Regions from separate parts of the Paenibacillus sp. B46(2026) genome, predicted to be linked through region 4. Evidence: predicted binding sites of a transcription regulator. Region 4 holds the regulator's gene; each other region holds the start of a gene.
What was found. The regulator Rex, encoded in region 4, represses fermentation and respiration genes when NADH is low (regulators of the CRP and FNR family bind a similar motif). The targets are predictions, from matches to a motif close to TTGTGAAATATTTCACAA.
Positions count from the first base shown of each region.

Region 1: a site for Rex is predicted at 4,934-4,951, ahead of AC1S8V_RS27815 (formate/nitrite transporter family protein). Genes of this name have one in related genera too.
Region 2: a site for Rex is predicted at 5,012-5,029, ahead of adhE (bifunctional acetaldehyde-CoA/alcohol dehydrogenase). Genes of this name have one in related genera too.
Region 3: a site for Rex is predicted at 1,541-1,558, ahead of nirB (nitrite reductase large subunit NirB). Genes of this name have one in related genera too.

Region 1 covers NZ_CM165907.1:6,282,572-6,290,254, reverse strand. Annotated here, with positions in the region: gene AC1S8V_RS27840 ((2Fe-2S)-binding protein) at 1-286, shown strand, start outside; gene AC1S8V_RS27835 (glutathione peroxidase) at 435-914, shown strand; gene pelA (pectate lyase) at 1,023-2,198, opposite strand; gene AC1S8V_RS27825 (FAD-dependent oxidoreductase) at 2,658-4,019, shown strand; gene AC1S8V_RS27820 (MBL fold metallo-hydrolase) at 4,267-4,836, opposite strand; gene AC1S8V_RS27815 (formate/nitrite transporter family protein) at 5,038-5,889, shown strand; gene AC1S8V_RS27810 (molybdopterin-containing oxidoreductase family protein) at 6,316-7,683, shown strand, end outside.
Region 2 covers NZ_CM165907.1:4,377,349-4,385,031, forward strand. Annotated here, with positions in the region: gene pflB (formate C-acetyltransferase) at 1-1,525, opposite strand, end outside; gene adhE (bifunctional acetaldehyde-CoA/alcohol dehydrogenase) at 2,319-4,931, opposite strand; gene AC1S8V_RS19620 (Crp/Fnr family transcriptional regulator) at 5,361-6,077, shown strand; gene AC1S8V_RS19625 (hypothetical protein) at 6,166-6,879, opposite strand; gene AC1S8V_RS19630 (hypothetical protein) at 7,076-7,683, opposite strand, start outside.
Region 3 covers NZ_CM165907.1:4,753,943-4,761,625, forward strand. Annotated here, with positions in the region: gene AC1S8V_RS21345 (hypothetical protein) at 119-439, shown strand; gene AC1S8V_RS21350 (metal-dependent hydrolase) at 664-1,371, opposite strand; gene nirB (nitrite reductase large subunit NirB) at 1,648-4,077, shown strand; gene nirD (nitrite reductase small subunit NirD) at 4,135-4,461, shown strand; gene AC1S8V_RS21365 (formate/nitrite transporter family protein) at 4,511-5,293, shown strand; gene AC1S8V_RS21370 (YfbR-like 5'-deoxynucleotidase) at 5,504-6,133, shown strand; gene AC1S8V_RS21375 (response regulator transcription factor) at 6,135-6,956, opposite strand; gene AC1S8V_RS21380 (cache domain-containing sensor histidine kinase) at 6,949-7,683, opposite strand, start outside.
Region 4 covers NZ_CM165907.1:4,198,636-4,206,318, forward strand. Annotated here, with positions in the region: gene AC1S8V_RS18685 (amidohydrolase) at 1-1,140, opposite strand, end outside; gene AC1S8V_RS18690 (redox-sensing transcriptional repressor Rex) at 1,127-1,780, opposite strand; gene dinG (ATP-dependent DNA helicase DinG) at 1,999-4,860, opposite strand; gene AC1S8V_RS18700 (tetratricopeptide repeat protein) at 5,003-5,626, opposite strand; gene panD (aspartate 1-decarboxylase) at 5,744-6,127, opposite strand; gene panC (pantoate--beta-alanine ligase) at 6,120-7,016, opposite strand; gene panB (3-methyl-2-oxobutanoate hydroxymethyltransferase) at 7,013-7,683, opposite strand, start outside.

The DNA.
Region 1 (7,683 bases), 2.1 Mb from region 4:
GAAGATGGACATTACAGAATCAGAACGAGAAGCGGTGATTCAGGGATATGAGCATGTCATCGCCATGCCACCGGAAATTCTGGGGTTACGGAAGAACTTGCTGTCATTCAAACCGGTCGAGATTGCTAATCCGCATCAACCTGGAGAGACCATGCTGATGAAGCCGACATGCTGTCTGCACTATCAAGTGTATGGTGGGCAGAACTACTGTTACAGCTGTCCCAAACTAACCAAGGCAGAGCGGCAAGAGCGGTATGATGCGATTGTGGCTGCCAAGTCAGGTTAAAGTAACCCGGAGCAGTGGTATGAGTATACCGGGATTTGGTAATCGCATCGGATCAGGTCTATAATAATAGGACAGGCTGTAGGTTCAATGGTTATGCCAACGTGCTCGCAACAGCCCAAACTAACATATGTCATGGGAGGAATCAGTCATGTCCGTATATTCATATCAGGCGGTAACCACCGCGAACCAAGAAGTCTCACTGGATCTGTATCAAGGTAAGGTATTGGTCATTGCCAATACAGCCAGCAAGTGTGGACTGACCCCGCAATACGGTGAATTGCAAAAGCTATACGATCGTTATCGCGATCAAGGCTTGGTTGTACTGGGGTTCCCTTGTAACCAGTTTGGAGGGCAAGAGCCAGGTACAAGTGAGGAAGCGGAATCATTTTGCCAGATTAACTATGGTGTGAATTTCCCGGTGTTTGCCAAGGTAGATGTGAATGGTGAGGAAGCACATCCCCTGTTCCAATACCTTAAAGAGCAACAACCCGGCGCAGGTGAAACCAGCGACATCCAATGGAACTTCACCAAGTTCCTTGTTAACCGTGAAGGTGAAGTGGTAGGTCGCGTTGAACCGAAAGAATCCCCGGAAGCCATGAGTGCAGAAATCGAGAAATTACTCGGTTAATACAAGGTTGTAGAGAAGCCTATCCTTGCTTATGCGAGGATAGGCTTTTTAGATGACTTTATATACGACGTAGGTTTAGCTTCTCATCAGGTAGATGTAGCTCCAGGATCAAGGCAAGGGCTTACTTAGTGTGTAATAGCCTTGATCCGAGGCCAGCTTAAGCAGGTTACGAGCATAGCTTCCGGCCCAGGAGTAGCCGTGTCTCCGTTCCTCACTGATGTCCAGAATGTTCATGTACTTCATTCCATCCCGATCCGCGTAGAAAGGCACATCTTCATCCACGTTATAGAAACGGTACCAGATCACACTTCCTGCATCCGGTTCAAAATATACGGGTCCTTGCCGGTTATACTTGGTTCCATTCTCTCGCACCGTATCGAACCATCGCAGAGCCCCTTTAGCGGCTTGTTTAATCTCGGGAGTCTGAGGCCTGGACATGAGAAAAGCAGCAATTGCCACCGACTCTGATCCCGATTTGGAAGCTAATTCATACGCTCTGCCCGTCACAGGAGCATAGGTCACAGGATCATGCTGCGCACCCCAAACGGTGGGCAAGCCATTATTGATAATTTGCGCTTTCAGCGTATAATCAATCCCTTTGTCCAAAGCTTTCTTCAGCTTGCTGCGGTCATTGGAGGTCCATATATCGTTGTTAAACCCATTTCTTCGCTCAACAATATCGTCTAACAAAACCATCGTTTGTACCATCGCATTGTCGTTGTAAGTCACCGCGTCAGAGTAATTACTTCGTTTGGGATAGACCTGTGGCCAACCTCCAGATGGATATTGGGAGATCAGGATAAAGTCCACCGCTTTGCGAACACTGTTCTTAAAGGCCAGATTGTCGGTTTTTTCATACATGTCAGCCAGAAAGCGGATCTCGGAAGTTGTTGCATCATTATCGAAGGTGCCAAGTTCAATCCCATTCGGGTCTTTCCAGCCTGATCGTGCTGTTACACCATCCCAGGGTGCTGCGTACTGCTCTTTCATGTCTTTGTAAAATCCACCGTGCGGCATCTGCCACGAAACGATATTGAGGGCATAGGCCGTATCTTTAGCCAGATCGCCAGTTGCAAAATTGCTGTAATCCCTGAACTTCTGAAACAGGGAAGATACATCGGCAGCTGCTGGAAGTTTGGAGGACAGAACCTCCGTTTTAATTGTAACGGGTGGAGAATCGGCAGAAGCAGCAGCGAAGGGGATCGCTACTCCAGCTGTCATCATGGTGATGACAAGCGTAACAGGAACCATGCGGAATACGACAGGCATTGAACGTTTCTTCAAATGAACGCCTCCTGAACGAAGTGAGATTTGGTGTTTAATTTACATAAAAGCCATTTAAAGGATTGTTATTATTGTAAGCGCTTACCAATTTAAAAATCAACCCTGTCATGAAAATTGAAGCCATTTATTTTTTGTACAAGTAAAACATGAATGGGGAAGAGGCTCTAACTGAAAGCATCTATATAGAGATCCGGAAGCCATTGCATAGCATAAACTGACCCGGATCCGGGGACAATGAAATCAATAAAACGAAGGGAAGAAAGGTTTAAATAAAAGGGAATAACTTCTTTCGACAAACTTTTTTTGCAAAACCTATTGCAATGTGAAAAATATCACATTATAATGAGTGTATAAAGTGAAATAAATCACATACACAGTATCGATTAAGAAGTGAAATATTTCACAACCATAATAACATTATATTCAAACTCATTTATATACTTCGAGGAGGAACTTTTAATGAAAATCGCAGTTATCGGATGTACACACGCAGGGACCGCAGCCATCGTAAACACCGCCAAATTGTACCCGGACGCTACCATCACGGTGTATGAGCGCAATGACAATATCTCCTTCCTATCTTGTGGCATTGCGCTTTACGTAGGTGGGGTTGTAAAAGACCCTGACGGCTTGTTCTATTCTTCGCCCAATCAATTGGCAGAGCTAGGTGTTGTGACCAAGATGCTTCATGAAGTGACGGCAGTCGATGCCAAGGGCCATACGCTTCGGGCTAAAAACCTGCAAACCGGGGAAGAATTTGAAGATACGTTTGACAAGCTGATTGTGACAACTGGTTCATGGCCTGTCGTTCCGAAGCTTGAAGGCATTGAGATGGACAACATTCTGCTATGCAAAAACTACAATCATTCCAACACGATTATTGAAAAAGCCAAAGATGCCAAACGCGTTACCGTTGTAGGTGCAGGATATATCGGCGTAGAACTGGTGGAAGCTTTCCAAATGAACGGCAAGGAAGTCACCCTGATCGACAGTGTGGACCGGATTTTGAACAAATACCTGGATCCTGAGTTCACGGATGCGATCGAAGATACGTTGACTGGACGCGGCATCAAGCTGGCTCTCGGTCAAACGGTACAGAAGTTTACTGGAGAGAATGGCAAAGTGACCAAGGTAATTACGTCCAAAGGGGAGTTCGAAACCGATCTGGTTATTCTGTGCATTGGTTTCCGTCCAAATACCGAGCTGCTCAAAGGTCAAGTGGATATGCTCCCGAACGGTGCAATTATCGTGGATAAATATATGCAAACCAGTCAAAAAGACGTCTTCGCTGCGGGTGACAGTTGTGCAATTCATTACAACCCGACTGGTAAAGCATCTTACATTCCACTGGCGACCAACGCCGTGCGGATGGGTACACTGGTAGCCCGCAACCTGGTTCGCCCTACGACACCGTATATGGGTACACAAGGAACATCGGGTATCAAGATTTATGAGCAAAATATTGCAGGTACCGGGATGACGGAAACATCTGCTGCTGACGAAGGTCTGATTGTGGAATCCGTGGTGCTGGAAGACAGCTACCGTCCGGAATTCATGCCTACGGCTGAGAAACTGTTGCTCAAAGTGGTATACGAGCAGGCTACTCGTCGAATCGTCGGAGCACAAGTAATGTCACAGGTTGATCTGACTCAATCGATTAATACGATCTCGGTCTGCATCCAAAACAACATGACCGTAGACGAGCTGGCCTTCATCGACTTCTTCTTCCAGCCTCATTACAACAAACCGTGGAACTTCCTGAACACGGCGGGTCTGCAAGCACTGCCTCCAATAGAGGTAAAAGCACCAGCAATGGTGTAAGCCGGTAAAATTAGCTACCGGGTGCATCTCCTGGCGTCAATTCCAGAGGGTACCGGAAGAGCAGAAGCGCGTGACCAAAAAGACATTCCGATGATAAATACATTGGGATGTTTTTTTGTCGAATTACCTTTTGAAAATGCCGCCATGATAACAGATATATGTCTCAACATCCATATTCTTAATATTCTCGAGCGATCTTTCAGCAGCCTCTAAATCTAAACAAAAATGTGGATTAGCAACAACAAGCTCATTGTTGTCGATTACAGCAGCATCGCCCGTGCTTAGAAATCTTTTGGTCCTTGAGATATAAAGAAGTATGTCCCGGAGTATGCCCTGGTGTTGAAATAATTTCACAACCGCTGGCCCAATTTAGAAAATCGCCATCATCAACCATCTGATCTACATGAACTGTGTTTAACATATTTAAACGTTCACAAAATGCAAGTCCAAAATCTTTTTGTTCATCAGGTAATTGTTCAAGCATGTTTTCGGCTTGAAGTAAGCGTAAATTTTTCATAGCTCCTGACACATATGGTGCTTCCAGTGTTGAGGTTACTACTTTTAATGAAGGATATTTTTGCTTGAATTCCGCAGCAGTTCCCATATGGTCATCATCTTGGTGGGTGATATAAATAGCTGTTAAATCTTTTGCAGATATTCCGTGCTTATGAAGTTCGTCTGAAATAAGAGGGAAAAAATCAGGATAGCCACAGTCGATCAATACCATTTCTTCACTATTCTTTAAAACAACAGGGTGAATCTTATGAGTAATTCCTTCATATTCAAATTTGATATTTAAAATTAAAACCTGGTCCATTGTGTTCTCCTTTAATATCAAAAAAAATTAGACGAAAGTATTATATCACACCGATGACGGCGAGAAGCAAAACGGCACTGTTATTCATTTTCAAACTTTGTGATAAAAGTAACAAACCTCTTGAAACCTTCGCGATACAATGAACATATTAACAGAAAAGCTGATTTCGTTTGTTCATGAATGGTGAAGGGGAGGATCATAATGGCAGCAAAAACACCTCTTGAGGTTGCACAATATACGGCGCAAACAGGAATGAAGAAGGCTCAATATCCGGTATCTTCCGTACTGGTGCTCAGTTTTCTGGCAGGGGCTTTTATCGCGCTGGGTTTTCTACTGGATATTCGGGTAATTGCTTCTGCGCCAGCAGAGTGGGGAAGTTTGGTCAATCTGATTGGAGCAGCGGTGTTCCCGGTTGGATTGATTATGGTGCTCATTGGTGGGGGAGAGTTGCTGACGGGAAATATGATGGCTGTTCCACTCGCGACAATTGCTCGTAAGCTATCTATGGGCAGTATGTTGAAGAATCTAACTTTAGTGACGGTTGGTAACTTTGTTGGAGCTTTGTTTGTCGCGTACGCGTTTGGACATGTGCTGGGTCTGACCGGAGAGGGTGTATATCTGGCGAAAGTGGTGGATATGGCTGGGCATAAGTTGCATGACGGCTTCCTGCAAGCTTTTACCTCTGGAATCGGCTGTAACTGGCTGGTCGCGCTGGCCGTGTGGTTATCTTATGCTTCGGATACGATGAGTGGTAAGGTACTAGGTATTTGGTTTCCAACGATGGCATTTGTGGCGATTGGATTCCAGCACGTTGTGGCCAATATGTTCCTCATCCCGGCGGCAATCTTCGAAGGACATTATTCGTGGGGCCAATATGTGATGAATTTCATTCCGGTATGGCTCGGGAATCTGACTGGTGGTGCTCTGTTTGTAGCCGCAGCTTATTGGATGGTGTACCTGCGTGAGTTGGAGCCGAAAGTGAAGCCAGAGATAGCGACATCAATCGAACCTGTGGATACTGAAGCCAGAGCGATGTGGAGCAAACAAGCATAGCGGGCACAACGAGGTATGTATACACGTATATTAGAAGTCAAGACGATTCTGATTCTTGCTCGGTTCATGGCGCATATGCTGTGACGGAACAGGACGGGATCGTTTTTTTGTATGGGGTCCTTGTTGGAGTTTAACGCAAAATAAATTCGCCATGACAAGGTTCGGGGGAACGAAACCTGTTCATGGCGAATTTCGGGAGTGGTCCATGATATGGCATGAGGAGGAAGTGGGGAAACACTAGCCTAATGCCTTATTTTTAATTTACCCCTGAATTCTGAAGTTGAATCAAACTCAAAAACATTTTTTTGAAAATATTTTGAAGCCGCTATAGCGGCGAATATGAAGCAAAAACATACTGTTCTCTTTACGCGATAACCTCGAAGAAGATATGATATAGGGATAGCTTTTATAGAGGGGAGCCTTACGATGATCGATCAGGAGAATGGTATATTTGCGGCGGTGTGTCCGCTCGACTGTCCGGATACTTGTGGTCTGTTACTACATAAAGAGAACGGCAAAATTGTGAAGGTGGCAGGCAATCCGGATCATCCGATCACCAAGGGAGCCATCTGTAATAAAGTTAGAAATATGACTGAGCGGGTGTATCACCCCGAGCGTCTACAATATCCGATGAAACGTGTAGGAGCCAAAGGTGAAGGCAAGTTCGAACGTATTAGTTGGGATGAAGCGATTCGCGAGATTACGACCAAATTCACTGCATTGTCCGAAACCTACGGGCCTGAGAGCATCCTGCCCTACAGCTTCTACGGCAACATGGGCATTCTCGGCGTAGACGGCATGGATCGGCGTTTCTTCAATGCGCTAGGTGCGAGTGTGCTGGAGCAGACGATCTGTAATGCGGCTGGAAATACCGGCTGGAAATATACGATGGGCGCCAACAGGGGAACGGTGCCGGAAGATACGGAGCATGCGGATCTCATCCTGGTGTGGGGTGGTAATATCGTCAGTACAAATATGCACCAGGTCGTTTTGGCGGAGAAAGCCCGTAAGAAAGGCGCCAAGATCGTCGTAATCGACGTTCATCGCAATCGTACCGCCCAGTGGGGCGACTGGTTTATTCCTTTGTACCCAGGCACGGACAGCGCACTGGCGTTGGGAATGATGCATGTGCTGTTCGAACGGGGACTGACGGATGAAGCATTTATGCAAAAGTATACGGTGGGTCATGAGGCCCTACGTGATCATGTCCGCAGTTATACCCCTGAACGTGTTGCACGTATTACTGGCGTGCCGGAGGAAACCATTGTGAAGCTGGCCGAACTATACGGCAACGCACAGGCAGCCCATATTCACATCGGCAATGGCCTCCAGCACCATGATAATGGGGGGATGAACGTGCGTAGCGTTGCATGTCTGCCTGCCATTACAGGGCAGTGGCTGAAGCAAGGCGGCGGTGCCGTTCGCACCAACAGCTACGCGAGCACGAATAGCGACGCGCTGGAACGTCCGGAGCTGCGGCAGAATCCGGAGCCGCGAGTGGTGAACATGAACCGGATTGGTGAAGCGTTGCTGGAAGCAGAGCAGCCGATTCGGGCCATGATGGTCTACTGCAGCAATCCACTGGTGGTGGCACCGGATACCGAGCGGGTGGAGCGAGGTTTTGCACGGGAAGATCTGTTCACGGTTGTGCATGATCTGTTCATCACGGATACGGCGAAATATGCAGATATCTTGTTGCCAGCCACATCTTCATTTGAAGCGACGGACCTGTACACCTCTTATTGGCATCAGTACGTTCATCTGCAAGAGCCGGTAATTGCACCGATTGGGGAG
Region 2 (7,683 bases), 180 kb from region 4:
TTTCGATGCGCTCATAGCTGTATTTATCGTGCATGTAGTGAATGACGTTGAGGGTGTTCATGTACAGCTTCGCCAGCCACTCCATCATTGGTTTGAAGCGTTTCATAACCTCATTGTAATCCAGTACTTCGCTAGTGATGGCAGGATACTCAGGTCCAACTTGTGCTCCGGATTTCTCGTCACGACCACCGTTGATCGCATACAGGAGAGCTTTAGCCAAATTGGCACGAGCGCCGAAGAATTGCATTTGTTTCCCGATCTTCATAGCCGATACACAGCAAGCAATACCGTAATCGTCACCGTAGATTGGACGCATCAGATCATCATTTTCATACTGAATTGAACTTGTTTCAATGGATACTTTACTGCAATAATCTTTGAAAGCTTCGGGAAGCTTCGTGGACCAGAGAACAGTCAAGTTCGGTTCTGGTGCAGGACCCAAGTTGTGCAGCGTATGCAGGAAACGGAAGCTGTTTTTGGTTACGCGTGTTTCACCATTCACTGACATACCGCCAATGGACTCGGTTACCCATGTTGGATCTCCACTGAACAGTTCGTTGTAGTCCGGTGTACGCAGGAATTTGACAATCCGCAGTTTCATGACGAAATGGTCAACCAATTCCTGAGCCTGTTCTTCGGACAGAATGCCTTCTTGCAGGTCACGCTCAATGTAGATATCCAGGAAAGAAGATACACGTCCCAGGGACATCGCAGCACCGTTCTGTTCTTTGATCGCAGCGAGATAACCGAAGTACAACCATTGGAACGCTTCTTTCGCTGTTGTCGCTGGCAAGGAAATATCGAATCCGTGCATATCGCCCAATTGCTTCAATTCTTGCAATGCACGAATCTGTTCAGACAATTCTTCCCGCAGACGAATGACATCTTCATCAATGACATCAACTTCGAGTGCATTCAGTTCACCTTTTTTGTTACGAATCAGGAAGTCTACCCCGTACAAAGCTACACGACGATAGTCACCGATGATCCGGCCACGGCCATAAGCATCTGGGAGACCTGTAATAATCCCTGCTTTACGCGCTGCACGCATGTCGGAAGTATAAGCATCGAATACACCTTGGTTATGTGTTTTGCGAATGTTCGTAAATATATCAATGACGCCTTGAGGCAATTCGAAGCCGTATGCTTCACATGCATCAATCATCATCCGGATTCCGCCTGTTGGTTGAATGGAACGTTTGAACGGAGCATCGGTCTGAACGCCGACAATCTGCTCTTTGGATTGATCCAGATAACCTGGTTGGTGAGAAATAATAGTACCTGGTGTGTTCACATCAACGTCAAGGACACCGCCGTTATCCCGTTCTTTTTTGGTCAGATCAGATACGATATCCCACAATTCTTTGGTATTCTGGGTTGCACCTGCGAGAAATGCTTCATCACCGTAATACGGAGACAAGTTGTGTGCCAGAAAATCATTCACATCTACGGATTTGGTCCATGTTCCTTTGGTAAAGTTTCTCCAGCCTGTTTGTTGTTTGACATCTTTTTCAATCACCGACATCTTAATCCCTCCACTAATTTGGATTTCTGGACACATAACATCTTGCTTCATTCGTAGCATTGTGTGCCCAGAGCCGCGATTAATGTGAATTGTTTCACATAAACCGGAACATGTTCTCTCTACTTGGGAACCGGAACCGCGGGATGAATGTTTTTCTTACATTTTCAGTATACGTCTTGGGGCTTTCATCATCTGTGATTTTTGTCACAAAGGCGGTGAACTAACTCACTCCACCTGCGCTGTGTCCCATTGAACCCTCTTTAGATTCACACTTAGCCACTGCGCGGGCAGAACAACTTCCGATCGCTGTTATCCCCGGATTTTTTCAATTTTATATTTCAAAAGGGTAAAATCCGGGGATAAAGGCGAACGCTCCGCTTCTTCAGTTTTTTCTGCCCTCTCCGTTATTGTGTGAACATCTGGTTCAAACAGCCACATCACGAATTCCGTGTAACCTCTTTAAGAACCCTTTGCTCCTCTATGCTCGGAGCAAACCAAATTTTAAAATACTCCTGAAAAACAGAGGCTTCGCTCTTCTGTTTTTCTGCCCTCTTCGGTATGGTGTGACCACCTGGCTCAAACAGCCATATCACGGATTCCGTGTAACCTCTCTAGAACCCTTTGGCTCCTCTAGGCTCGGAGCAAATCAAATCTTAGAATAAATCCTGAAAAACAGATGCTCGCTCTTCTGTTTTTCTGCCCTTTTCTTTTTTGTGTGAAAGACGGCAATCGGGGCTCCCCTCTCGGGGAACCCTGATCTTCTTGCCGTAAGGCACGCTTCATTCTAGATTTATTATTCAAACTTTCCGTAGAAAGCGTTGCGGTACACATCAGCCAGTTCAGTTACCAGCGGCAACTTCGGATTGGCGGTTGTGCATTGATCTTCGAAGGCACGGTCAGCCAGATAATCTACATGTGCTTCAAAGTCTTTTGCATCAAATCCGATTTCCTGGAACGATTCTTCAATACCCAGTGTTTTGTTCAGGTTACGAATCGCATTGATGAGACTGGTTACCCCTTCTTCTGTTGTACGTGCAGGCAATCCCAGAATCCGGGCAATTTCGGCATAACGCTCATCCGCTACAAAGTGCGAATATTTTGGGAACGCTGCGAATTTGGTCGGTTTTTTCGCGTTGTAACGAATGACGTGTGGCATCAGGATCGCATTGGTGCGTCCATGTGCTGTGTGATACTGACCGCCCCATTTATGCGCCAAGCTGTGGTTAATACCCAGGAACGCGTTGGCAAATGCCATACCGGCAATCGTGGAAGCATTATGCATTTTCTCACGTGCCAGTTTATCTCCTTGCAGTGCCGATTGCTCCAGGTATTGGAACACCAGTTGAATGGCTTTGATCGCAAGTCCATCCGTGTAATCATTTGCCATGACAGACACATAAGCTTCAATCGCATGAGTCAGTACATCCATACCTGTATCTGCAACCGCTGTTCTAGGCAGGGAGTATACGAACTCCGGATCAACAATCGCTACGTCTGGAGTCAGCTCATAGTCAGCCAATGGATATTTGGTGTTACCCTGTTCTTTGTCTGTAATAACCGCGAACGATGTAACTTCAGAACCTGTACCTGAAGTTGTCGGGATCGCTACGAATTTCGCTTTGATACCGAGACGTGGATATTTATAGATCCGTTTGCGGATATCCATGAATTTTTGTTTCAGGTTGTTAAAGTCTGTGTCTGGATATTCGTAGAACAACCACATGGCTTTGGCAGCATCCATCGGTGATCCCCCGCCGAGTGCGATAATGCAGTCCGGTTGGAAGCGGCGCATCATTTCAGTTCCGCGATCTACCGTTGTAGTCGATGGATCAGGCTCCACATCAGAGAATACTTCAATCGCTACCGGCATTTGGCGTTGACGCAGATAGTGCTCTACTTTTTCCACATAACCGAGTTTCACCATCATGGCATCCGTAATAATGGCTACGCGAGTGATGTCCGGCATTTTGGCAAGGTACTGTGTTGACCCTTTTTCGAAGTAAACTTTGTTCGGCACTTTGAACCATTGCATATTCACGGTACGACGAGCCACCCTTTTCACGTTAATTAAGTTCACAGCGGTTACGTTGGAAGAAGTCGAGTTACGTCCGTATGATCCGCAGCCCAGTGTCAGTGACGGCATGTTGGTGTTGTAGATGTCACCGATGGCGCCGTGTGTGGATGGTGAGTTCACGATAATCCGTCCGGTTTGCAGGCGATCTGCAAATTTGTTGATCACTTCTTCATTGTTCGAGTGAATAACCGAGGAGTGACCCATGCCGCCAAAAGCAACCACTTCGGCTGCACGCTCAATACCGTCTGCTGCGGTTTTCACTTTGTAACAAGCGAGTACCGGACTTAATTTCTCAGCGGACAACGGGAACTTTGTGCCCACTCCTTCAATTTCTGCTACAAGGATTTTGGTACCCGCTGGAACTTCGATACCGCACATTTTAGCGATAGTCACAGCAGACTGACCTACAATTGCCGGGTTTACTGCACATTTCTCTGCATTGATTGCGCCTGCAGTCAATTTCGCTGCCTCATCCTTGTTCACGAAGTAGCAACCATTTGCAATCATTTTCTTTTTCACTTGATCGAAGATCGGCTCTTCGATGATTACCGCTTGCTCGGAAGCACAGATCATGCCGTTATCGAACGACTTGGACAAGATCAGGTCTGTTACGGCCTGGTTGATATCTGCACTTTTTTCAATAAAGCAAGGTACGTTACCTGGTCCTACACCCAACGCCGGTTTACCACAGCTATATGCTGCACGTACCATGGCTGATCCGCCTGTTGCCAGAATGAGCGCCACATCCGGATGATTCATCAGCGCGTTGGTACGATCCATGGAAGGATCATCAATCCACTGAATACAATCTGCTGGTGCACCATGTTTCACAGCTGCTTCAAGCAAGATTTTAGCAGCTTCACGGCTACAGTTCTGTGCAGATGGATGGAAACCGAAGATAATCGGGTTACGCGTTTTAATGGAGATCAGCGCTTTGAACATCGTGGTGGACGTCGGGTTCGTTACAGGTGTAATCCCCATGATCGTGCCGACCGGCTCCGCAATTTTCTGGAAGCTTTCGTAATCATTATCTTCAATAACTCCTACTGTTTTTTCGTATTTGATGCTATTATAGACATATTCGGTTGCAAAAATGTTTTTGGTGATTTTATCCTCATACACACCACGGCCCGTTTCTTCAACAGCCATTTTGGCGAGCATCATGTGTTTATCCAGACCTGCCAGCGCCATGGCTTGCACAATGCGGTCAATCTGCTTCTGGTCCATCTTCATGAATGCTGCGTGTGCTTTGTTCGCTTTGTCGATCAATGTCTGAATATACTGACCTGCTGTCGGTTCTTTTGCTGGGGCGACCTCGTTCTTTACAGCCATCTCCCTCATCCTCCTAAAGGTTCGTATTAGTTTGTCTCTCTTCTTTACATTCACATCGTAACATGGGAAAAAGTATAATTATGTGATTTTTTTCACAAAGTATAACAAATTTAATTTAAGTTTTGTAGTGTCCTTCATACAACCATTTTCACTTCCTATTTAAATATAGGGCTGTACAATTCATCCTCTCCATCAAAAGTGAATTTAATCACAATGTTTGAAATTTCGTCATTTTTGCCCCCTTTCCTTCCCCCTCAAACGGCAAGATTAGGTATATACTGAACTTAAAAATTGAACCACCGCAATTTGTACCGTCCTTCCTCCCGGCCGAGATGACCCTGATCAGGACGGCAACGGTTTGCGGCGAACCTCGGAGGCTACTGCAAGCTACAGAAGGTCGTCCGATGGACACAAAGGGGAGATAGACTTATGAGAGAACTAACAACTGTACTGGAAAAACGCGGCAATACGAATTGTTTCTCGGAAGTGAATTTCAACCATCTGCTGGTTACAATGAAAGATAGAACTTATCCGGAAGGTACACATCTGTACTGGGAAGGAGACGTCTCTGACAAACTTTATTATATGAAACGGGGGCGTGCCCAGATCACCAAATCCACGGATGAAGGCAAGGAACTGATCATGTACATGTATCAATCCGGTGATATGATTGGCCAGGCCGATCCCTTCTTTGGCTCTAAACATAGCTTTTCAGCGGAAGTATTAGAGGACAGTGAGATCGGTGTACTGGAGCATAAAGACCTGGAGATGCTGATCTGCCAGCATTGTGACTTTGCGATAGACTTTATGAAATGGATGGGCATCCATCACCGGTTGACACAGACCAAGTTCCGGGACCTCATGTTATATGGCAAACCGGGTGCACTCTGCTCCACCCTCATTCGGTTGTCGAATTCGTATGGTGAGCCTCATGGAGAGCATGTCATTATTCACAAAAAAATTACCCACACGGACCTGTCCAACATGATTGGAGCCACTCGTGAAAGTGTAAACCGCATGTTAAGCGATCTGCGTAAGAAAGATGCGATTGAATATGACAATGGCATGATCGTCATCAAAGATCTGAAGATGCTGCAGGGGATCTGTCACTGTGAACTTTGCCCGAACGAGATCTGTCGTATTTAATGTTTGACTATGCTAATCGGATGTTGCTTATATATTTCAATGAAAAAAAGCCCAGTTCTCTAAATAGAGATTGGGCTTTTTTGTATGCTTAGGATGCATTGGTCAATTCAAGCTTTACCGCATCACGTGGATTCAATTTCATGTCCAAACCATTTTCCATTAATTCTTTGTCATTCACCATAATGACCCACCGCTCATTCATGCGGGGTGTGACATTCTCGACCGAAACGACGAATTTGTTATTCTCCGACATTCTTACAGTTCCGCTGGACTTCAACACATCGCGAACTGTGCACTCTTGAACGTAGACTCCGGCATATTGACGATTGAGGGTTGGCATAATATTTCCACCGCTAACATTGAGTAACGTTGTCTGATATGCAACGCCATCCCCCCCACTGTCAGCGGCTTTCACGTAAATGATGACTTCATCTTTGGCATGAAGCTCCATGTCCCAATCTTCCTGTTCAATATCCTTGCCATTTAATTTGACAGCCCAGCTCAGCGAAGAATCCAGAGAAACTTCACCGACGGATTGAATCCGTTTGCCATCTGCCGTAAAATCAACCAGTCCGCTATTGAGTAATGCTTTTTTGAGTGTCAAACCCTCACTAAAATCTCGCTTAATGGACTTCGTTGCATCAGGCAAAAACGTACTGCCATCTACAGCCACTGTGATCGTATTCACTGTTTCTGTCTCTTTGACAATTGGCTGCTCGGAAGGCTGTGTCTCACTACAACCAGCCAAAATCGCCAGTAGGAGCAAACATACACCTATGTAACCGGGGATTTTCTTCATCATGTAGGTAACACCACCCTGCGTAAAATCATTCACCCTGTTGTCCATAACCTCTATTATGGCACAACACTCAATAAAAAAAAGTGTCAAAGCCGTTACTTTTATGACGCGTACCTCCAGAGAGGGCTTGTACAGCAAAGAGAGCCTGCGTGCAGGCTCCCCAATCTTAATCATTTTTCTGTTCTCATTGGTTACCCTGTTACTGGACACAAGCCTGCATGTATGTCCGTCCTCCATCTCCATCTTTCAGATATGGATTGAGCCCGAAGAACTGCTCCTCAGATACATATACACCTGTCAGCAATCGCCCTTCAAGCAATCCGCCGTCCACCTGCACGCAGCAAGAAGGTGCATCTACATACTCCTGATAAAGCGGAATCTGACCATACTGTTGATGTACCTTGAATACCTTCCCTTGCTCATGCAAAGGCCGTTCTGAGAAATAGGTAGGCACGATATACCGGGCAATGACATCCAGTTCCTGAACGCTATAAAAGGGTTCATCACCAAGCCATGGTGCAAACATTCGAATCTTCTCATATTGAGACCAGACAACCGCCTGGATCAGCATTTCTGCCTGAACGAAACGACCTTCTCCCACATCCTGAACCAAACGCTTTCCGTGGATTGTTTCCTCCATCTGAGACATCGTCGAATCAGGTTGTCTCAATTCACATCCGATACACTTCCAGCCCCTGGACGTTTGAATCCATTTTTGCAGTACCGCCGGAGCTAATCTCGGACCATCGCTGTTCACAGAATGCGTATTCACTTCGGCAAGATCATCCTTAACCGAACGCGAATATG
Region 3 (7,683 bases), 560 kb from region 4:
GTAAATATTCTTTAGTTCAACGTACGTACGTAGATTAATAGGCCGAACATTATAGGGAATTACACATAAGATACAATAACGGTAGATGAATCATACTCCAAGCAGCGGGGGACCTGTTATGGCAGTGAGAAGGAATGGAAAATCAAATAAAAGTTCTAAAAAAACAAATGCCGCAAACACCCTTCTCAATGGCAACCTTAAAGGAAGAAATCTGGAACTTATCGTTGCAGCATTACTGGTAAGCGGGAAGTTACGCGTGGATGCGGTCACATTGTTTCGAGAAGCTACTTTGGTCGTTGAACTGGTCGGGCAGTATAAAACGTTACAAAATATTACACCATCGAATCAAGACAAACTGGTGCAATTCCTCGATGAGATCGGTGGCGATATGACGTTAAATGACGTTATACGGGCTTTCCAACAGAGAATCAATTCTTAAACGCCAAGAAATGAGGTTGAAGTGATGTCTGACTTTGACGGAAATGGGTTCGCTGAGCTACTGATCATTGTCATTCTTGTTGTTTTATTTGTATTCGGTTCTTCCGATATTGACGACCTGACTGATTCTCCTTCTCAATCCTGAATTGGCTAGGTTATTATGAATTATGAAATGCATACCTGTAAACGCCAGCCCACAATAAGCGGGCTGGCGTTTTTGGATGGCTATAGAAATAGCGGTGAAAATGCAATCCAGGCCAAAATAAGAGTAAGCACAATGCAGACATTCTCTACAACGGCCCCACGCTTGGTCCCTGTACTCATCAGATTCACCCGTATGCGCCACTTGAACGGTGGTAACGGACGAATACCCCGATTGGTTAGTGAATCGGCCAACAGATGCATCGCATATGCCGTGCCTCCCGCTACCCAGATCTCCGGTCCCTGCTGCTGGGTCGTGCTGTACAACAAGCCCGCCCATATTGCGGTTCCGTACAGGGTATGTGTCAGTCCCCTATGAGTCAGTGTGGTGCAGAGCATTAACAAACTGCCTGCAATCAAGTTCCACGGTGCGAACGTGTGACCATAAAAGACCAGCCCGAGTCCAATCGCAAACATCAGCACTTTGCGGAGCGAACGTGAGGGCAGGAATGACACGAGCGCAATGAGGATCGCAAGCAACAGGTTCCACGGTTTGGCATGAACATAAAAGTACACAAATACAGCTGTCGGCAAAAGAATGGTCTGTAACAGCCTGATCAGGCTATTAGGCAATGCTCTAGATACCAGCAGTGAATTCGGCTCATCGATGTCAGGCAATAAGGAACCAATCAGAGCAACCGTAACTGCCGGTGCAGTCACCGGCATACCAGCCAGCTGAAGTACAGAAAGTGATACGCCTGTCCCGATCATCAGGTGGGATCTTCCCATCATGGTGCAAAAACTTCCTTTCGAAGAAATAGGGAACATACATAGCCCACTTTTGATAGTACAACGAAACCAAAACAAGAACAATAGTTCGTATTTCTTATTTGTATGAAAATAAATATAACTTTCTGTGATGGGGCTCACACTATTATATTTATGACTCTTCTATCTTTATTAGTGAATTAAATCACATAAACAGTCGTCAACTACTTGTATAATTTCAAATATAAGCCACTAAAATTGTTGGTAATGTACAGCGTCTATCCAAGGAGGCATACACACATGAACGGAAAAAAAGAGAAACTCGTTATCATTGGTAACGGAATGGCAGGAATCAGTACTGTAGAACAAATTTTGAAATTAACTTCGCGATTTGATATTACCGTTTTTGGCACAGAGCCCTACCCTAACTACAACCGCATTATGTTGTCCTATGTATTGGAAGGAAGCAAAACACTGGCTGACATCGTACTGAATGATCTCCACTGGTATCAGGATTATGGTATTACCCTCCATACAGGAACAACCGTAACCCGAATTGATTCGGAGACCCGTGAGGTTGTGACGGAGGAAGGAACTCGCTTCCCTTATGACAAAATCATCATTGCGACTGGTTCCAACTCCTTTATTCTCCCAGTACCTGGACATGACAAAGAGGGTGTCGTCGGTTTCCGTGATATCGCCGATTGCAATGTCATGCTGGAAGCTGCTAAACAGTACAAACGAGCAGCCGTTATCGGGGGCGGACTGCTTGGCCTCGAAGCTGCCAAAGGTCTGGTACAACTTGGCATGGAAGTTACCGTAGTGCACCTGATGCAGGATCTGATGGAGCGTCAGCTCGATCCGCAAGCTTCAGCCATGTTGAAAGCAGAACTCGAACGTCAGGGTATCCGGTTCAAGATGGGTGCGCAGACTTCCGAACTGCTGGGCGGCAAACGGGTTGAAGGAATTCGTTTTGCAGATGATTCCGTACTGAATGTTGAGTTTGTGGTCATGGCTGTAGGGATCAAACCCAATACGGTTGTAGCCCGCGAAAGCGGTATGGAAGTGAACCGGGGGATTGTCGTGAATGACTACATGCAGACGTCACTTGAGAATGTGTACTCGGTCGGGGAATGTACAGAGCACCGCGGGGTATGTTACGGCCTCGTTGCCCCATTGTTCGAACAAGGCATGATTCTCGCGAAACATATCTGCGGTGTGGAGACCGCTCCTTATGAAGGTTCTGTTGTATCCACGAAATTGAAAATTTCGGGTGTGGACGTCTTTTCAACCGGTGAATTCATCGACAGTCCAGAGCATACCGTCATTTCACACAAAGATGACTGGAAACGGATTTACAAAAAAATTCTCCTTCGTGACAATAAAATGGTCGGTGCCGTGCTCTTCGGTGACATTACGGATTCTGCCGAATTGCAAAAGCTGATCAAAAATCAAGCCGAAATGACCGAGGAATTGTACGGTTCGCTCATGGGCACAGGCTGTGGCGGTCATAAGAAAGCAACCTCTGTTGAAACGATGCCCGAGGACGAGATCGTCTGCGGATGTAACGGGGTGACTAAAGGAACTATTGTCGATGTAATTACAAACCAGGGCCTTACCACTGTAGATGAAATCAAAGCCTGTACCGGTGCAACCCGCTCTTGCGGTGGATGTAAACCGGTTGTGGAACAGATTTTGCAATATGTACTTGGAGACAACTTCAGTACTGGAGCCAAACAGGGAATCTGCGGATGTACATCTATGGGACGGGATGAGATTGTAGCCGAGATTCGTCAAAAAGGACTACAAACGACCAAAGAAGTCATGAATGTACTTGGATGGAGTCAGCCAGAAGGTTGTTCCAAATGTCGTCCGGCAATCAACTATTACCTTGGCATGATTGCACCGGATACGCACGAAGATGAGAAGGAGTCCCGTTTTGTCAACGAACGCATGAACGCGAATATTCAAAAAGATGGAACTTATACGGTTGTACCTCGGATGTATGGCGGGGTGACTACACCAGCAGACCTCAAACGCATCGCTGACGTTTCCGTCAAATATGATGTTAAAGCAGTCAAAGTGACTGGCGGTCAGCGTCTCGACTTGATTGGTGTCAAAAAAGAAGATCTGACTAAAGTCTGGGCTGAACTGGATATGCCTTCAGGTTATGCATACGCCAAATCGCTACGCACGGTCAAAACATGTGTGGGCTCCCAATTCTGCCGATTCGGTACACAGGATTCCATGGCGATGGGCGCTCGCATCGAACGCAAATTCGAACGTCTGGATCTGCCGGCCAAGTTTAAATATGCCGTCAACGGATGTCCACGGAACTGTGCTGAGGCATGTACAAAAGATATCGGTATCGTTGGTAACGACGGGGGTTGGGAAATCTTTATCGGTGGCAACGGCGGTATTAAAGCAAGGCTTGCTGATTCCCTATGCAAAGTAAAAACGGACGAAGAGTTGATCGAACTGTGCGGAGCCATCATGCAATATTACCGCGAGACAGGTAACTATCTGGAACGAACTTCCGAATGGGTGGAACGCATGGGTCTGGAACATATTCGATCGGTTGTGGTGGATAACCTCGAAGAACGCAAAGCATTGATGGAGCGGATTGAGTTTGCACTTGAGCATGTGGAAGAACCTTGGCAAAAAGCGATCCGCAATGAGGAAGGCCAGAGTAAAATGTTCCACGGAATCGAAGTGTCAGCGCGTCCATAAGCAGGCTGGCAAGATGTATCAGGATCAATGTTAAATAGATAAAAGGAGTGGTTCAAGATGACGACAAAACAATCAGGCACCTACTTCCCTGCCGGAGTAGTTGAAGACTTCCTGCCACGCATCGGAAGAGTAGTTGAAATTAAGGATCATCAGCTTGCTGTCTTTCTTGCATCGGATGGAACCATCTTCGCCGCGGATAATCACAATCCCCACCCTAAGGGTGGGCCGCTGGCTGAAGGCATCGTGTCCGGGCATTATCTGTATGATCCACTGTATGATTGGAAAATCGACCTGACGACCGGTCTTGTGCAAGCACCGGACAACGGTCAAGTACAGATGTATCCAGTGAAAGTAGAGAATGGCCAAGTCTGGATCGCCATATAGCTCCATTGAAACGTTCAAAGATTGATGCAAAATAATGGGGGAAACCGTGATGTATACACCAAGTGTTGAGGGAATTATAGAAGCTGCGGTTAAAAAACGGGATCAAATGAACGCAAGCCTGCCACGTTACATGGTTGCTGCCTTGATGGCTGGTGCCTATGTAGGACTTGGCATCGTTCTGATCTTCAGTATTGGTGCTCCGCTCCTTGCGGCACAGTCACCACTGCAAACCATGTTGATGGGCATGTCCTTCGGACTCGCGCTCACACTGGTCATCTTTGCCGGATCGGAACTGTTTACAGGTAACAATATGTTCTTTACCATGAGTACGTTGGCTTGTCGAACCACAGTTAACGATACGCTGAAGAACTGGGGGCTCGTCTTTATCGGTAACCTGCTCGGTGCGATCCTGCTTAGTCTGCTTATTGTCGGTAGCGGCCTGTTCAAAACGGCTACGCCGGAACATCTGTTATTCATTGCTTCTGCCAAAAAAATGGCCGCTCCCGTATCGGAGTTGTTCTTCCGAGGCATTCTCTGTAACTGGCTCGTCTGTCTGGCGATCTGGATGGCCGCTCGTACAAAAGAGGATATCGCCAAAATTGCTCTCATCTGGTGGTGTCTGTACGCCTTTATTGCAAGTGGGTATGAGCACAGTGTCGCCAACATGACCTTGCTCTCCTTAGCCTGGCTGTTGCCGAACCATCCCGATACCATCACCCTGGCAGGCTGGTTTCATAACATGATTCCGGTGACGATTGGCAACATCATCGGCGGTGTACTGTTTGTCGGTATGGCATATTGGTACACTTCGCCTGTACGAAAAAAAGCATGATAGTTGACCCAACTGCACTTATCTACGTTAGGTAGCATAACATTTGCACAGATGAAGCCACGATGGATGACGAACTCACGTTCAGTCACCCATCGTGGCTTTCTGGCTTCGTTTTACATTCAATGTATACATCGTTAATCCGTGGTTAATATAACTGAAGTATAGTCAGTGTATACAACCACTCAAACTTGCAAAGGATGATCTCTTCTTATGGGAATTCATACGTACTTCAGATCACTGAATGATCTTGAACGCATTATTCGGACCCCTGGCAAATTCAAGTTCGAAGAACATTGTGTATCCGCCCATTCCTGGAAAGTGGTTCAGTACGCCAAAACGTTGGCCGATATTGAAGAACAGCAAGGCGTGAGCATTGATTGGAAAAAATTATACGAGATTACCAGCAGTCATGATTATGGCGAAATCTTCATCGGTGATATCAAGACCCCGGTCAAACATTATTCACTTGAACTTCGTTCCATGCTTCAGCAGGTGGAAGAAGGTATGGTTGAACATTTTATTAACGAGAATATCCCGGAAGAGTTCAAAGAAATTTTCCGCAGACAACTGCGTGAAGGCAAAGATCAATCGGTCGAAGGACTGATTCTCGAAGTTGCAGACAAGATGGATCAAGTGTACGAAGCTTTTGCGGAACTGCAACGGGGTAACACGGAGAAAGAGTTCATCGTCATGTACCGTTACGCACTCGTCAAGATCAAAAACATCGATCTCCACTGTGTCCGTTATTTCCTCAATCATATCCTGCCTGATATCATCGAAGAAGGTATTCGATCCCCGTTTGATATTCGCAAAATAACGGAAGAAGCTTTACTTCAATAAATTAGCTCAGGTCATCTGGATCCTCATCATCCATGGACAGGGCTTTTTTTCGTTGCTGTATGCTCAATCGATACTCGCTAGGATACATACCTGTTTTGTTTTTGAAGATCCGGCTGAAATAATGGGAATCACTATATCCTACCGCTCCGCCGATCGTCTTGATATCCATATTCTCGTGCGTGACGAGCATGCGCTTCGCTTCATTGATTCGCAAGCCTGTCATATATTTCAGCGGAGTCTCCCCCGTCACCTTCTTGAAGCACTTCCCCACATAGTCCACACTAAAGTGCATCTGCCCCGCCATATCCTGGAGTGTAATCTCATGCTTGTAATTCTGCTTCAGATACAGCTTAACGGCCTCTGCAATATCCTCTGGTTTCACCTGCTCATCCAGCACGGCACTGACATGGGCTAGCGAATCCGTAGCGCTCCCGAGCTTCAATTCCATCGCATCCAGCAATGTACGAAGCTGTTCTTCGGACAATGGTTTGAGCAGATAATCCTCCACCTTGTAACTGATCGCCTGTCGTGCATATTCAAATTCATGATAACCACTCAGGATCACAATTTTCACATGCGGATAGGCAAAATACAGATATTTGGCCAGTTCCAATCCGTTCATCACCGGCATCTGAATATCGGTTACGACCAGATCAGGTACGGAATGTTCGATTAGCTGTAATGCTTCCTGACCGTTCCGCGCTTCACCAATCACTTCGAACCGGCTGCCGAGCTCTCTGAATTTGCGCGAGACATTACGGCGTATCAAGGCCTCGTCCTCCACAATAATCGTTCTGTATTTGTTCGTCACGGGTTCAGTCATGCTCCTTTCGAATGGAACCACCTATTGTAATCTGGACACCGCCGGAAGACTTGTTCATAATCTGCATCCGAGCTGCCGTGCCATACCACAATTTCAAGCGGACCCAGATGTTCTTGAGTCCCATCCCATTAATCTCAAGCTCGGGCATACGCTCCCACTCCTGTGACTGTTCGATATAATGCAGGATTTTGGCAAGTGCCTCGGGTTCCATGCCAGGCCCATTATCTTCCACGTGGATCTGCCAGGTCTCCTCTACCATATCCAACTCTCCAGTAATGACCAGTTTCCAAGGGGGCGTATCACTCAGTCCATATTTCATGACATTTTCGAGTAGTGGTTGTACCATTAACATTGGAACCTGAATATGTTGCATCTCAGCCGGAATATGGAACTCGTAGTGCATGTCATCTTCAAACCGAATCTTCATACACTCCAGATACCGTTCACAATAATCCAGTTCTTGGGACAGTGGAACCCCATTCTTGCCCGGAGTAGAGATATAACGGAGCATGGACGCAATATTTCCGCAGAATGCGACAATCTGCTTATTCATGCCTTCTTCCGCCATGATGCTAATATTTGTGATGTTGTTATAGAGAAAATGCGGGTTCATCTGGGATTGCAACGCCAGTAATCTCGCCTCTGTCTCCTGGGATTTCATCGCCATTCTATCCTGAAAAGATTGTACAAGCTGTTGATTCAGCCTGATAAACGTATCATTCAGCTC
Region 4 (7,683 bases):
ATGTGGATAGAAATGTGCCTGTTCAATGTCAAGGGCGATAAAATCAGCCTTCATGCCGACCTGAAGCGCTCCGGTATTGTTCAAGAAGATGGATTTGGCACCATATGACGTTCCGAGTAGTAACGCTTCGCCTGCTGGTACTGCTGTCGGGTCACCAGATACACCTTTGTGGATCAATGCAGCCAGTCTCATTTCCTCGAACATATCCAGGTTGTTGTTACTTGCTGGTCCGTCTGTTCCGAGTGACACGGTAACTCCTGCTTTCAGCAATGCAGGTACCCGCGCAACTCCGGAAGCAAGTTTCAGGTTACTTCCCGGGTTATGGGATACAGCCACATCATGACGGGCCAAAATTTCAATCTCTTCGTCATTCAGATGCACCGCATGTGCAACCAGAGATGGACGGGAGAAAAATCCCAGTTTCTCGAGATGTGCCACAGGACGCAGTCCATAATCAGCCACGTTCTGCTCCACTTCACGAAGCGTTTCAGACATATGTGTATGGAGAGGAAGGTTTAGGTCATTCGCGACCTGTACAAGCTTCTCTATGTAGTCAGGAGGGCATGTATATGGGGCGTGTGGCGAGATTACGGTTGTAATACGACCATCTGCCTGTCCATTCCACTCACGTGCAAACGCTGCCGACTCCTCCAGCTTCCGCAACTGCTCTTCTTCCGAGCACAGCCCGATTACACCACGTGCCAGTGCTGCTCTAACGCCGGATTGCTCCACAACTTTGGCAACTTGATCCATGTGATCATACATGTCCAGGAAAGCTGTAGTTCCGCCTTTCAACATTTCAAGCACCGATAGCGAAGTTCCCCAATATACGTCTTGTGAAGTCATTTTTGCTTCCATCGGCCACATTTTTTCCTGCAACCATACTTGCAACGCAAGATCGTCTCCGTGCCCTCTGAGCAACGACATTGCTGCATGACCATGCGTATTGATCAGACCCGGCAGGAAGAACAATCCTTTTCCATCCACTTTGGTACAATTTTTGTCTTCATCCGGCAATGTCTCACCAATATGCACAATCTTGTCATTCTCAACAACCATGTATCCTTGAACCACGTTCCATGTTGTGCCTTCATTAACGGCAAATTTGCCGTTGTGGATTACCCATCTATTTGTTGTCATCTTCCTCGTCGTCCTTTCCAGTCTCCAAGTAATAGGCCAAACTAAGCAGATCCGTTGTAAAGTCAGCATGGTGAATGCGGATATGCGGCGGTGTTTTTAGAATTGTTGGTGCAAAATTAAGGATCGCTTCGATTCCGGATTCAATAAGCTGATCGGCTACATTTTGGGCTTCCGTATCCGGAACCGTGATAATTCCGATGCGGATGTTATCCGTTTTCACCGTTTCCGTCAATTCATTCATTGGTTTCACCGTCAAACTGTTGATTTGACTACCAATCTTCGGTCCGTATGCATCGAATACAGCAACAATCTTCATGTTGTCTTTCAGATATGCGTTGTAGTTGGACAAGGCCTGTCCGAGATTACCCGCGCCTACCAGAGCTACATTAATTTGCTGATCGATCTTGAGGATGTGACGAATTTTCTCGATCAAATAGGATACATCATACCCGATCCCTTTACGACCAAAATCACCGAAGTAAGCCAGGTCTTTTCGAATTTGGGCCGGATTCAGATCCAGCCTCTGTCCAAGCTCTTGAGAAGAAACAGTAGCCACCTCACGCTGATGCAACTCGCTCAAATAACGCAAGTATACAGGCAGACGTCGTACCACCGCTTCCGAAATTTTATCCGATTTCATTCTTGCTCCCCCTTACCAAGGCCACGATAAAATAATAGATGAAAAGATGAGCATCCTGTATAAACTCAAAGATAAACGTGACATTTAATACAGAATGCTCCTTGTAATTTAGGTTATAAGTTCTTACATGCAACTGTTTCAATCGGATACGGAAATATCTAATAAAGTTTAACGCCAAACGATAGTGTCATGCAATGATATAACGAACAAAACAACCCTTATTCTTGTTCTTTAGCAGGTTTTTCCAACCACTCGGTAATTCGTGGAACCATCTGTTCCGTGAGCATATGCTCCATTTTGGGACCAGGTAATGAATATAAAAAGAATTTACCATAATACGCTTCAATCACCCGTGTATCATAAACAATGACAATGCCTCTGTCCTTCGCTGTACGCACCAAACGGCCAAATCCCTGCTTGAAACGAATGACCGCTTGCGGCACAGACAGTTTCAAGAATGGATTTTTCTTTTGTTCTTGTAGCAACTCACTCTTGGCTTCCACCAACGGATGATTCGGTGGCTGGAAAGGCAATCGCACAATAGCGAGACAGGTTAATGCATCACCAGGGATATCTACACCCTCCCAGAAGCTGCTTGTGCCCAGAAGTACTGTAGCTTTGGCCTCCTGGAACCTGCGAGTCAACTTGGAGCGGCTTCCACTGTCCACGCCTTGGCCCAGCAACGAGATATCGTTACCAGACAAAGCCTCCTTCAGCGGATCATAGACCTGTCGCAGCATCTTGTAAGAAGTAAACAGAACCATCATGCGTCCACGAGTGGCAATTGCGGTCTCTGCGAGTGACTGCACCAGCATATTGACAAAGTGCGCATCACCCACACTGCCCTTCACACTCGGAAAATCACGCGGAATCACGAGAAGTGCCTGATCGCGATAGTTGAACGGTGATGGCAGCATCGACGTTAACAGTCGATTATTCTCGGAGGCTTCCTGCAAGCCAAGCTGTTCAATCATGAACTGGAATGACTTATCCACAGAAAGCGTAGCCGATGTAAGCACAACACTTTTCTTTTTATCAAAAAACAAATCCTTAAGTTGTGCACTCACATCTACAGGTACGGCATACAGCTGCAGAGATTTACTGCGGAACTGACCGCTGGCTTCCATCCAGTACACCGTTTTGGCATCATCCATACGCATGAAGAAACGTAGATTCTCCTTCAATGTGGTCAGATCTTTCAGCAGTCCTGTAATGTCCGTGATCAGACTATCCGATTGATAATCATCCTGATCCTCTTTCACCTCAAGCAGCAATTTGTCCCCTTTGCGTACCAAATCGCCCAAAGTCACATAGATCTGGTTCTCTAAATCCTGCAACTCCTGCCATTTCGCTGGTTTCTGAGATGCCTTCAGACGCAGGGAAAATTGCCCTGTCTCTCCCGGTGAAGCATCACTTCGTTCAGGCAAAAGACTGAACAGGGCATCGCTCATACGATCCCACAGTTCCTTAACCTCAACAGCCAGCGGGAACATCTGATCCACCATGGAGCCCCATTGCACCGAATTTTCATGCCCGGATAACTGCGAACGAAGCATAGGCAGCTGTCCATTACGACTGTCTTTAAACAGACGGGTCAGTGTATGAACCAACGTGAAATATTTCATATGCATTCCAAGATGTTTACCAGCTACATCCTCCAGATGATGGGCCTCATCGATCACAAGACTCTCATAGGCTGGCAGCAGCTGATGCGCTGCTTTCACATCCGTAAACAATTTGGAGTGATTGGTAATTACGATGTCAGACAATCCGGCCTCATGTTTGGCGCGATGATAGAAACATTTGCGGAACCATGGACAGGATCTTCCCAGACAGGACTCGGATTCGCTCTGTACCGTCTCCCAGAAGTCGCCTCCGCGTCCGCTAAGGTTAAGTTCCTCATCATCTCCGGTTTCGGTCTGCGTAAGCCACACAATCATCTGGGCGGCTGTGAAATAATCCTCTTTTGGTGTGGCGAATTCACGTTTATTGATTTTGTGCTCAAATTTGCGCAGACACAGGTAATGTCCACGTCCTTTGAATACAGCAGCCTTAAACGGAAACGGAACCACTTGGGTCAGCATCGGAATGTCCCGCTCTCTCAATTGCTCCTGCAGATTGATCGTATGCGTGCTGACCATGACTTTCTGTTCTTGTTTCACACTTTCGTAAATAGCAGGCAACAGATAACCCAGAGATTTACCAGTGCCTGTTCCAGCCTCGATCAAGAGATGTTTCTCTTCGTCCAGGGCTTGCCTTACACTGCTGAACATCTGAGTCTGCGCTTCGCGCTCTTCATAATGATCCAGCGTTTCCTTCAGCTTCTCCCGAATCTGATCCATAAACTGTTCGAAGCTTACACCATCGAGGGGGTTACCCTCCCGCTCATCACGTGGTGCACCAATATCGGTCCAATCACTCACATTAAGAGCAAGCTGACGATAATAGGTATGTCCGTCCAGATCCTGAATCGGCTCTGCTTCCTTCTCACTGCGCATTCCGTCCAAGAACCAACCCAAGTCACTATCTTCAGGTGCAAACAGGTCACTGAGCCGCTGAATCGTTATGAGCGGTAATTCCTTTAACTCATCCAGACACTTGAGCAGCACATAAGCTGTCGCCAGTGCATCACTGTCTGCCTGGTGAGGGCGATCATGTTGAAATCCAAATTCGGAAGACACATAACCGAGTTGATAAGAACCCAGTGATGGGAATGTAATCTTCAGAAAATCAATCGTGTCCAGAATGCGGCCAGTGAACGGTAAATAACCGCAACGGTCGAGAGCATTCTGCAAAAAGTGAAAATCAAAAGCGACGTTGTGTCCAACAAGCACCACATCATTAAGCAGCGGAACCATCTCCATCATCATCTCTTCGAGTGAAGGAGCGTCCGCCACATCTTCATCGGTAATACCCGTTAACCCCGAAATAAACGGGGGAATCGGGACACCAGGGTTCACATAAGAACTATATATTTGAGTTATGCTGTAGTCATGATCTATGATGGCAAGTCCGGCCTGTATAATCTCACCGTCGGACTGCGTGCCGGTTGTTTCGAAATCCAATACGGCAAATTTCATTGCAATGTACGGTCCCTTCCATTCCAGTCTATGTTACAGCATAGCAAAAAAAAGGGGATTTGAAAATTAACTGACAAAAAAGCGGTGTCCCCGCCGCTATGCCAAAGGCGGGAACACCGTTTTCTTGTCGCCGAATTCCCGCTTAATGAAGGGTCGTCAGCTGATTTGCATATTGCAATTTTCCCCTGTTCAACCTGCATGCTTCCATGTTGTACAGTGGTTCGGTCAATGTCGGGTCATACTGAAGGGCCTGTGCAAAGAGTGAACATGCTGCTTCCGGATTCGCAAGCTTGGCTTGAATACAGCCCAGGGCGTTACATACAAGCCCTTTCAAGCGAGGTGAACCCTTAAGGTACATGATCTGCTGCAAATGTGTCCCCGCCTCTGCGGTTTGATCCAGATTCAGATACGCGAGCGCCAGGTAAAAACGAGTCAATGCACTCTCCGGATGGTCGGTCACAACCCGGGAGAACTGCATGATCGCCTGCGGATACATCTGTAATTTGAAATAACCCTGTCCCCGACTGAAATATTCCAGATGGAGTTCAGGCAGAGCGGTAACAGCTTCCTGCTCCGGTTCAAGGGAAGCCGGCTTATCCATCTCCCGCTCCCTCACCTGGCTCATCTTTTCTTCAAACATCAGCCATTCATCCAGCATTCCGTCACTCATCCGCTTAAGCAAGTTCCACTTTTGCAGCAATTCCTGTTTGTTCAGACCTTCAGCGGAAGGATAGCTCTTGATAATTTCATCTAACATGTCGTTCATTTCTGCGAAAACATGCTGGAACATCGATGCATCCCCACCCTTGAAAAAATGGATTAGTGCAGTGACCTGTACTCATTTTTTGCTTCAAGGGCCGATTTCATTCTCCTTACCAGTCGATTACATAATTGTTGCGTGGACTTCCTGCTTCATTGTTTGTACAGGTTTATTCTGTCCATCTACAAATACAACGGTTGGTTTGTGAGTATTTGCCTCTTCTTGCGACATCATGGCGTAAGAAATGATAATGACGTTATCTCCAGGCTGCACCAGACGTGCAGCTGCGCCGTTAAGACATATGACCCCGCTACCGCGCGGTCCTGGAATCACATAAGTTTCCAATCGTGCACCATTGTTGTTGTTCACGATTTGCACTTTCTCGTTTTCCATCAGATCGGATGTTTCCATCAAGTCTTCATCTATGGTAATGCTACCCACATAGTTCAAGTTGGCTTCCGTTACCGTAGCCCGGTGAATTTTGGATTTCATGAGTGTTCTAAGCATGGGACAGCACCTCCGATTTTTGCAACCTTATATTGTCAATCAATCTTGTTTTTCCGAATTTCACGGCAAGTGCGATCAGCAGATCGTCACGCCCTTGAACTTCTTCCTGATCTGCGAGTGGCTCCAGACTAGGAAAAGCCTGAATCTCTGCGTAATCGATAACGGCAAGCGGTGAGCTTGTAATCTGCTCACGCAAGATACGACGGATGCCTGCGGCGGTTATAGCCAAACCTGTATCTGCGGCTTCCTGAGCTGTGCGCAGTGCCTTCGACAGAACCAACGCCTGAGTACGCTGTTCAGCGCTAAGATAGACATTACGTGAACTTAGGGCAAGACCATCCTCTTCGCGAACAATCGGACAGGGTACAATCTCTACAGGCATATTCAAATCATTCACCATCTGTTGAATGACCGCAACCTGCTGGGCGTCTTTCATCCCAAAAAATGCACGCTGTGGCTGAACGATGTTGAAGAGCTTGGAGACTACAGTCGTTACCCCGTCAAAATGCCCAGGACGGGAAGCGCCACATAAGCGCTCCGTTAGTTGTGAGACAGAAACCGTCGTTTGCGTTGCCTGTGGATACATCTCTTCAACAGAGGGAATAAATACGATATCCACCCCTTGTAAGCGTGCTGTTTCCACATCTCTCGCTTCATCCCGCGGATAGCTGTCAAAATCTTCATTTGGGCCAAATTGAATCGGATTAACAAATATGCTTAATACCACGATATCGCTTTGTTGTCTAGCTGCCTGCATCAAGCTTGCATGACCATGATGAAGATAACCCATTGTCGGTACGAGACCTACAACGGACGCACTGGACCGAATCGCTTGACGCTTCAAGCTTAGTTCCTGTCTTAACTCTGCGATTGTCCGTAATACTTTCATGAGTTACTCCCCACCTTTTCCTTGCGTTGTCCATACAGTTGATCCAGAACGCCAGTATCCGTAGCATTGAACACGTGTTCTTGGGCCGGGAACGAACGATCTTTAACTTCCTTCACGTAGGCTTCAATGCTGGTTCTGATTAATGCACCCACATCTCCATAAGTTTTGACAAAACGTTTGGGTATATACGGAGAGGCGTATTGAACCACATCGTGGAATACCAGCACCTGACCGTCACAACCTCTTCCGGCTCCAATCCCAATGGTAGGGATGGACAGTTCCTCCGAGATGGCCCGAGCGACTTCTTCCGTAACCAGTTCAAGCACGATACCGAACGCACCTGCCGCTTCCAGCGCTTTAGCTTCGTCCATCAGGCGTTTCGCATCCGCTGCATCTTTACCCTGAATCCGGTAACCACCAATCTGGTTAACCGATTGAGGTGTCAGTCCGATATGTCCAAGAACAGGCACACCTGCTTGCACGACCGCTCTGACGGTGTCCGCTATTTCGACTCCGCCTTCCATTTTGACTGCATGGGCATGCCCCTCTTGCATCAGTCGACGTACACCCTTAAGTGTCTCATCCACGCTGCCATGATAAGTCATAAAAGGCATGTCAGCCACAATAAATGTCTTCTCTGCCCCGCGTACTACGGAACGTGTGTGGT